4 regions of the Methylobacterium sp. CB376 genome follow, and region 1 is predicted to be linked to each of the others. Evidence: predicted binding sites of a transcription regulator. Region 1 holds the regulator's gene; each other region holds the start of a gene.
What was found. The regulator HrcA, encoded in region 1, represses chaperone genes, less so after heat shock. The targets are predictions, from matches to a motif close to GTTAGCACTCNCNNNNNGNGAGTGCTAAC.

Region 2: groES (co-chaperone GroES) is a predicted target of HrcA. The motif match lies at 952-980, and genes of this name have one in related genera.
Region 3: groES (co-chaperone GroES) is a predicted target of HrcA. The motif match lies at 1,084-1,112, and genes of this name have one in related genera.
Region 4: groES (co-chaperone GroES) is a predicted target of HrcA. The motif match lies at 1,081-1,109, and genes of this name have one in related genera.

The regions. Positions count from the first base shown of each region.
Region 1 is NZ_CP121648.1:4,720,227-4,722,423, forward strand. It holds gene QA634_RS21565 (ligase-associated DNA damage response DEXH box helicase) at 1-376, opposite strand, end outside; gene hrcA (heat-inducible transcriptional repressor HrcA) at 373-1,476, opposite strand; gene rph (ribonuclease PH) at 1,652-2,197, shown strand, end outside.
Region 2 is NZ_CP121648.1:6,098,797-6,100,993, reverse strand. It holds gene QA634_RS28145 (sensor histidine kinase) at 1-121, opposite strand, end outside; gene groES (co-chaperone GroES) at 1,071-1,358, shown strand; gene groL (chaperonin GroEL) at 1,448-2,197, shown strand, end outside.
Region 3 is NZ_CP121648.1:5,973,330-5,975,526, forward strand. It holds gene groL (chaperonin GroEL) at 1-608, opposite strand, end outside; gene groES (co-chaperone GroES) at 652-966, opposite strand; gene QA634_RS27530 (hypothetical protein) at 1,393-1,629, opposite strand; gene QA634_RS27535 (aliphatic sulfonate ABC transporter substrate-binding protein) at 1,785-2,197, opposite strand, start outside.
Region 4 is NZ_CP121648.1:2,014,083-2,016,279, reverse strand. It holds gene groL (chaperonin GroEL) at 1-614, opposite strand, end outside; gene groES (co-chaperone GroES) at 714-1,001, opposite strand; gene QA634_RS08945 (magnesium transporter CorA family protein) at 1,191-2,168, shown strand.

The DNA of each region.
Region 1 (2,197 bases):
CGCCGGTGCGGGTCTCGACGCGGATCGGCAGGCCGATCTCCGCGACCGGCGCGTCGAGGTTGCGGGCGATGTCGACGGCGAGCGCCTTCAGGGGCGAGACGTAGAGCGTGTGGAGGCCGCGCGCGCCGGGCGGCCGCTCCGCGAGCTCGACCAGGGTCGGCAGGAAGCCCGCCAGGGTCTTGCCGGCCCCCGTCGGCGCCACGAGCAGCGCCGAGCGGCCCGCCCGGGCGGCGGCGAGCAGCGCGAGCTGGTGCGGCCGCGGCGACCAGCCCCGCGCCGAGAACCAGGCCAGGAAGGCGGGCGGCAGCGCGGCCGCGTCGGCGGCCGGTGCGGGCGGGCGCGTCCCGCGCCGGGGCCGCCCCCGCGCGGCGCTCACGCCCGGCCGCTCTCCAGCATCCGGGAGACGAGCCGGGCGGTGAAGTCCACCATCGGCACGATGCGGGCGTAGTTGAGCCGGGTCGGACCGATCACGCCGACGACCCCGACGATCTTCTGGCGGCCGTCCCGGAACGGCGCGGCGATCATCGAGGAGCCGGAGAGCGAGAACAGCTTGTTCTCCGAGCCGATGAAGATGCGCACGCCCTCGCCGCCCTCGGCGCGCGTGAGGAGGTCGATGACGTCCTTCTGGCTCTCCAGGTCGCTGAACAGCAGGCGGATCCGCTCCAGATCCTCGGCGGCGCGCAGATCCTCCAGCAGGTTGGCCTGCCCGCGGACGATCAGCTGGCGCTCGTCGGAGGGCCCGACCGAGCGGGCGAGCCCCGCCTCGACGAGCCGCTCGGTGAGGGCGTCGAGTTCCCGCTTCATCGCCTCGCGCCCGGTCTCGATCTCGGCGCGCACCTCGCCGAGCGTCCGGCCCCGGATGCGGGCGTTGAGGAAGTTCGACGCCTCCTGCAGGGCGCCGGACGGGAGCCCGAGGGGCAGGTCGACGAGGCGGTTCTCCACCGAGCCGTCCTCGGAGACGAGCACCACCAGGGCGCGCCCGGGATCGAGCCGCACGAACTCGATGTGGCGCAGGTTGGCGTTCTGCTTCGTCGTGACCACGACCCCCGCCCCCCGCGAGATGCCCGACAGCATCACGGTCGCCTCCGTGAGCGCGGTCTCGAAGGTGTGGCGGGAGGCGGCGGCGCGCATCTGCGCCTCGATCCGCCCCTGCTCCTCCTGGCCGACATCCCCGAGTTCGAGCAGCGCGTCGACGAAGAAGCGCAGGCCCGTCTCGGTCGGCAGACGCCCCGCGCTGGTGTGCGGGGCGTAGATCAGGCCCGCCTGTTCGAGGTCCGCCATGACGTTGCGCACGGAGGCCGGCGACAGCGTCATCGGCAGGATGCGGGCGAGGTTGCGCGAGCCCACCGGCTCGCCCGTCGCCAGGTAGCTCTCGACGATCTGGCGGAAGATCTCGCGCGAGCGCTCGTTCAACTCGGCGAGGCTGCGGGCTTGGCCTGAGCCGGCAGGCAGGGGAGGAGGATCTCGCGTGTTCATCAAAAGGTTGAAAGCCGAGGCACTCTAATGTGAGGCGGACCGCAGCCATTCGCAAGCGCACGAGAAGCCGCGGCGCGGCGCGTCCCGGCCGCCGCGCGGCTCGGGCGAGCGGCTTGCCGGACTCTGCGCCACCGCCTAAGAGCGCGTGCCCGTCCCGGTCCCCAAGGAGAGCCCGATGCGTCCATCCAAGCGTGCGCCCGACGAACTGCGCAAGGTCACGCTGGAGAAGGGTGTCGCCCGCTACGCCGAAGGCTCCTGCCTCGTCACCTTCGGGGAGACCAAGGTGCTGTGCACGGCGTCCCTGGAGGAGCGCGGCCCGCCCTGGCTGCGCGGCTCGGGCAAGGGCTGGGTCACGGCCGAGTACGCCATGCTCCCGCGCGCCACGCACGAGCGCAACCGGCGCGAGGTCACGGCCGGCAAGCCCTCCGGCCGCACCCAGGAGATCCAGCGCCTGATCGGCCGCTCGCTGCGGGCCGTGGTCAACCTGCCCGCCATCGGCGAGCGTCAGATCGTCGTCGATTGCGACGTGCTGCAGGCGGATGGCGGCACCCGCACCGCCTCGATCACCGGCGCCTGGGTCGCCCTGCACGAGTGCTTCACCTGGATGCGCGGGCGCTCGATCATCTCGGTCGACCCGATGCGCGACCACGTGGCGGCGATCTCCTGCGGCATCCACAAGGGGATTCCGATCCTCGACCTCGACTATGACGAGGATTCGGCC
Region 2 (2,197 bases), 1.4 Mb from region 1:
GGTTCATCTCGGTGAAGCACCACCGTTCATCGAGGGCGATGAAGCCGTCCCGTAAGCCGTTTAGGAGGTCTCTGAGCGGATCTGGCTCATACGCCTGCTGAACAGGCACGATGGCGAGCATCGGGCGTACCTCCTCACGGGACCGACGCGGGCGTGCGAGCCTGTGCAGCCTGCCGCTAGTCACCCTAGCTGTTCGTTAACAATCTAACCGCAAGCCGCGGGCCGGCAACTCCGGCTCGGGAGCAATGCGATTACTGTCTCGGTGCCGACCCGCTGGGCTGATGGAGGGTCGCGTTCTACACGCTCCTTCTCGCCGCCCGCTCCTCAACCACCCTTTCCGAACGCGCCTCCTGCGCCCACGTCGTGAGCAGCCACGGCACCCGCGAGTTTGCCATCGGCTTGGCGTACGGGTAACCCTGGTCGTAGTCGCAGATCCAGATGCTGGACACAATAAGAGCCCCTAACACAATCCTCCTTCGCCCCCGCTAAGTGGTTGAAATTTCAAGAGAGAAGGCGGTTTTGATAGGTGCTCTAAGTCACTCGCCCGCGCCGATCGAGAGTGCATCCCCCTACCGCCGGCACACGGTTACCCTTGCCCCGCGCCTGCACCTTGAGGATGCAGAAGCCTGCCCTTGAGCGAATGGATGGTGACGCGCTCCACCATGCCCGCTAGGACCTCGACGGGCGTGCTTCTCTCGACCTGCTCGGGCCGGACCATCTGGTTCACGCGTCCACTCGGGACCCATGGTCGGCTCCCGCTCCCTCAGCTAAGCAGGGCAAGTGTCGCGGATCCAGGACAGTGCCGGTCCAGTGGGCGTGATTGTCGTTTCTGGTTCGTTCGCTCACCAGCATCCAGACCCTAGCCCGCCTACCCCCGCTTCGCGTGACGACGCCAGCAGCAACATCGCAGACGTGCAGCTCAGAAGCGATTTGCGAAACCGGCCAATGATCGTTAGCACTCGCTCTGGTGGAGTGCTAAGACGCTTCGCGTGGAGGGGGAGGCAAAAGCTTCTCTCAAGCGGCGGCACTGACGAGCCGCTGACCTGTTCAGGCAGGAAACCGGAGGTCCCATGAAGTTTCGTCCGCTGCACGACCGTGTCGTCGTCCGCCGCATCGAGGCGGAGGAGAAGACCAAAGGTGGCATCATCATCCCCGATACCGCTAAGGAGAAGCCGCAGGAGGGAGAGGTTATCGCTGTCGGCCCGGGTGCACGCGACGAGTCCGGCAAGGTGGCCCCCCTTGACGTGAAGGCCGGCGACCGCGTCCTGTTCGGCAAGTGGTCGGGTACCGAGGTTCGCCTCGACGGTCAGGACCTCCTGATCATGAAGGAGTCCGACATCATGGGCGTCCTCGCCTGAGGCGGCCCCACGGGTTCGTGAACTTCGTCCTTCGAGGCTGCCGATTCGGGGCGCCTTGGGACTGCAATCCGACAACAAGGATCTGACCTATGGCTGCCAAGGACGTTCGTTTCTCCTCCGACGCGCGCGAGAAGATGCTGCGCGGTGTCGACATCCTCGCCAACGCCGTGAAGGTGACGCTCGGCCCCAAGGGCCGCAACGTCGTGCTCGAGAAGAGCTTCGGGGCTCCCCGCATCACCAAGGACGGCGTGACCGTCGCCAAGGAGATCGAACTCGCCGACAAGTTCGAGAACATGGGCGCCCAGATGGTGCGCGAGGTGGCCTCGAAGACCAGCGATCTCGCCGGTGATGGCACCACGACCGCCACCGTGCTGGCCCAGGCCATCGTCAAGGAAGGCGCCAAGTACGTCGCCGCCGGCATGAACCCGATGGACCTCAAGCGCGGCATCGACCTCGCCACCGCCGCCACCGTGAAGGACATTACTGGCCGCGCCAGGAAAGTTGTCTCGTCGGAGGGGATTGCCCAGGTCGGCACGATCTCGGCCAACGGCGACAAGGAGATCGGCGAGATGATCGCCCAGGCCATGCAGAAGGTCGGCAACGAGGGCGTGATCACGGCTGAAGAAGCGAAGACCGCCGTGACCGAGCTCGACGTCGTCGAGGGCATGCAGTTCGACCGCGGCTACCTCTCCCCGTACTTCATCACGAACGCGGAGAAGATGATCGCCGATCTCGAGGATCCTTACATCCTGATCCACGAGAAGAAGCTGTCGTCGCTGCAGGCGATGCTGCCGGTGCTCGAGGCGGTGGTGCAGACCGGCAAGCCGCTGCTGATCGTG
Region 3 (2,197 bases), 1.3 Mb from region 1:
TACGGGGAGAGGTAGCCGCGGTCGAACTGCATGCCCTCGACGACGTCGAGCTCGGTCTCGGCCGTCTTGGCCTCCTCGACCGTGATCACGCCCTCGTTGCCGACCTTCTGCATCGCCTCGGCGAGCATGCGGCCGATCTCCGCGTCGCCGTTGGCCGAGATGGTGCCGATCTGGGCGATCTCGTCGTTGCGGGTGATCTTGCGGGAGTTCTGCTTCAGGTCCTCGACGACGGCGGCGACGGCGAGGTCGATGCCGCGCTTGAGGTCCATCGGGTTCATGCCGGCGGCGACGTACTTGGCGCCTTCCTTGACGATGGCCTGGGCCAGCACGGTCGCCGTGGTGGTGCCGTCACCCGCGAGGTCGTTGGTCTTCGAGGCCACTTCGCGCACCATCTGGGCGCCCATGTTCTCGAACTTGTCGGCGAGCTCGATCTCCTTGGCGACCGTCACGCCGTCCTTGGTGATCCGCGGAGCCCCGAAGCTCTTCTCGATCACCACGTTGCGGCCCTTCGGGCCGAGCGTCACCTTGACGGCGTTGGCCAGGATGTCGACGCCGCGCAGCATCTTCTCGCGGGCATCGGCGGAGAAACGAACGTCTTTGGCTGCCATAATGTCACTCCTCGGGAGACATGACGTGGATCGAAGGCCCCGCTCAGGCGGCCTTCTTGACGGCCTCGGTCGCCACCAGGATGCCGAGGATGTCGGATTCCTTCATGATTAAGAGGTCCTGCCCGTCGATGCGGACCTCGGTGCCCGACCACTTGCCGAACAGCACCCGGTCGCCCGCCTTCACGTCGAGGGGGACGAGCTTGCCGGCCTCGTCGCGGGCGCCCGGCCCGACGGCGACGACCTCGCCCTCCTGGGGCTTCTCCTTGGCGGTGTCCGGGATGATGATGCCGCCCTTGGTCTTCTCCTCCGCGTCGATGCGGCGGACCACCACGCGATCATGGAGCGGTTGGAACGTCATCGAGTGTCTCCAGCGCTTCTCAACCATGTCGTACAGGGCCGGGCTCTCGCCTGAGCCGCCCGGCCGCCGCCAAGCTGGGAGCGCGGACACCGCCGTTCAAGGGGGCGCCGAAAAAATTTTGGCACTCCCTGTTCGGGAGTGCCAGGCAGGGCCGCCCGGCGCGGGGGTGGGTCAGGCCGGGGGCGCGAGCCCGGCGCGCCGCTCGCGCAGCTGGCGGCGGGCCCGCGGGCGCGGGGCGCGGCCCTCCGGGCGGGGCGCGCGGGGGCGCGCGCCCGTTCGGCGGCGGGGGCGGCGGGGCGGCGAAGAGGGGCGTGGGCGCGCAGGCGCTGCAGCGGTCCCGGGCGCCGGCGCCGAGGATCTCGCGCAGGAGGGCGGCGCCGTCCGGGTCGCCCTCCAGGAGGTCGGCGCTGAAATGGGGCATCGGCGTCAGCGCTCGGCGAGGCGCAGGGGCGCGGCGCCGATCACCCGCACGGCGGGCCGCGGCGCGGTCCCGGTGCAGGCCGCCGGACGGTAGGGCCAGGCGGCGCCCGCGCAGGCGTCCGGCGCCGCCGGGGCCGGCGCCGCATGGCTGAGGGCGGCCGGGCGCGGCCCGTGCCCGTTCGCCATCACGACGATGCCGGCCGCCAGCATCGCGCCCAACAGGATCAGTCTCGCCACGCCCATCATGACCGCCCCCGCCCCGTTCCGTCCCTGATTTCAAGCTGAGCTGCGTATAGGGGGCGGCCATGTCCGGGATTTTGCGTCGGACGCGGCGGTTCGGGGCGAAATATTGCGTCGCGCCGGCGCGACGCAATATTTCGTTAACCGGCCGGCGCGGATCAGGCCTTGGGGATCCAGGCCCAGGCGATGTCGCGGACCCGGATCGCGCGCGGGATCAGGCCGAGGCGGTGGAAGCGGTCGGCGGTGGCCTGCTGGCCGTCCAGGACCGCCTCGTCGATCGGCTTGATCCGGAAGCGGGTGCGGGCGACGATCGCCGCCTCGACCTCGAGTTGGATGCCCTGCGCCTCGTGCAACGTCCGCGCGTAGGCGTCGCGGTTGGCCTCGGCCCAGGCGGCTTCCCGCGCCAGCACGTCCGCGATCTGACCGACCACCTCCGGGTAGGTCTCGGCGAAGGCCCGGTTGGCGAGGTAGAAGCTGTGCGGGTTCGCCACCTCGTGGTTGTGGGCGAGGACGCGGGCCCCCTTGCCCTCCGCGATCGCCAGGTAGGGATCCCAGATCGACCACGCGTCGA
Region 4 (2,197 bases), 2.7 Mb from region 1:
ATGAAGTACGGGGAGAGGTAGCCGCGGTCGAACTGCATGCCCTCGACCACGTCGAGCTCGGTCTCGGCCGTCTTGGCCTCCTCGACCGTGATCACGCCCTCGTTGCCGACCTTCTGCATCGCCTGAGCGATCATCTGGCCGATGTCCTTGTCGCCGTTGGCCGAGATGGTGCCGACCTGGGCGATCTCCTCGGAGGCCGAGACCTTCTTGGAGCGGCCCTGGATGTCCTTCACGACCGCGGTGACGGCGAGGTCGATGCCGCGCTTGAGGTCCATCGGGTTCATGCCGGCGGCGACGTACTTGGCGCCTTCCTTGACGATGGCCTGGGCCAGCACGGTCGCCGTGGTGGTGCCGTCACCCGCGAGGTCGTTGGTCTTCGAGGCCACTTCGCGCACCATCTGGGCGCCCATGTTCTCGAACTTGTCGGCGAGCTCGATCTCCTTGGCGACCGTCACGCCGTCCTTGGTGATCCGCGGAGCCCCGAAGCTCTTCTCGATCACCACGTTGCGGCCCTTCGGGCCGAGCGTCACCTTGACCGCATCCGCCAGGATGTCGACGCCGCGCAGCATCTTCTCGCGGGCGTCGGAGGCGAAACGAACGTCTTTCGCTGCCATGTCCAAACCTCTCTGTTCGATCGTCGTCTTGCGCGATCCCCGGCGCGGCGCCCGCCTCGCGGGGGCGGCGCGGGGGTCGCGGCGGAATTCCGGGCCGCCTTACGCGAGCACGCCCATGATGTCGGACTCCTTCATGATCAGGAGGTCCTGGCCGTCGATCTTGACCTCGGTGCCCGACCACTTGCCGAACAGCACGCGGTCACCGGCCTTCACGTCGAGGGGGGTCACCTTGCCGGTCTCGTCGCGGGCGCCCGGGCCGACGGCGACGATCTCGCCCTCCTGGGGCTTCTCCTTGGCGGTGTCCGGGATGATGATGCCGCCCTTGGTCTTCTCCTCGCTCTCGATGCGACGGACGACCACGCGGTCGTGCAGCGGACGGAATTGCATGTGCTGCCCTCTTGCTTCCCACAAGCACTTGGCGATGGTGCCTCGGCGTCGGTGCGGCCGCACGGTGTCGGCGCGGCCTGTTAGCACTCACTTTCGGTGAGTGCCAGAGCCGCGGCTGACCTATGCGGACCCTTCGGGCAAGTCAAGACGTTCTGCGCCAACAAGCCGGCCCACCAGGATCCTTCCCCGATGATCACCCTGCACGGCCCCGGCGGCGTCGTGGCCGAAGGCGAGGCCTGCGCGGCGCCGCCGCCTCACGGGGTCTGGCTCGACCTCGTCGATCCGAGCGAGACCGAGATCGCGCTCGCCGAGGAGGCGACGGGGCTCCAGGTGCCCAGCCGCGCGGCCCTGAGCGAGGTCGAGCGGTCGAGCCGCCTGCGGCGGCGGCGCGACGCGCTCTACCTCAGCACCCCGATGGTGTCCTTCGTTCCGGGCGATCTCGGGCTTCGCCCGCTCGGCTTCGTGCTGACCCGCGAGCGGCTGGTCTCGATCCGCTTCCAGCCGCTCGCGGCCTTCGACGCGGTCAAGCAGCGCCAGGCCGAGCGCGACGGCCTGGAGACCAGCGTCGGGGTGCTCACCGCCCTGATGGCCGAACTCGTCGACGCCATGGCGGACAGCCTGGAGGCGATGAGCGACGCGCTCGACGCGCTCTCGACCCGGGTCTTCCACTTCGACGCGGGGCACGGCGAGGCCTCGGCGCCCAAGCGGCGCGACCTCGCCCTGCGCCGGATCCTCGGCGAGATCGGGCGCCGGGGGAAGGCCCTCGCCAAGCTGCGCTCCGCCCTCGTCGGCCTCGACCGGATGGTGCCCTACGTGGCGAGCGAGGCGGAGGCCTGGCTCGGCCCGGAGGACCATGCCCATCTCGACACGCTGCACCTCGACATCGCCTCGCTGGAGGAGTTCGAGACCCGGCTCTCCGAGACGGTGCAGTTCCTGCTCGACGCGGCCCTCGGCCTCATCAACATCGAGCAGAACAACACGTTTCGCGTGCTCACGGTGGTGTCGATCATCGGCATCCCGCCGACGCTCGTCGCGTCGATGTACGGCATGAACTTCAAGCACATGCCGGAGCTGGACTGGGCCTGGGGCTATCCCTACGGGCTCGCCGTGATCGCGCTGAGCGCGCTCGCGCCCGCCCTGTGGTTCAAGCTGAGGGGCTGGTTCTGATCCGAGCGGGGATGTCTCGTGAGCGCTGG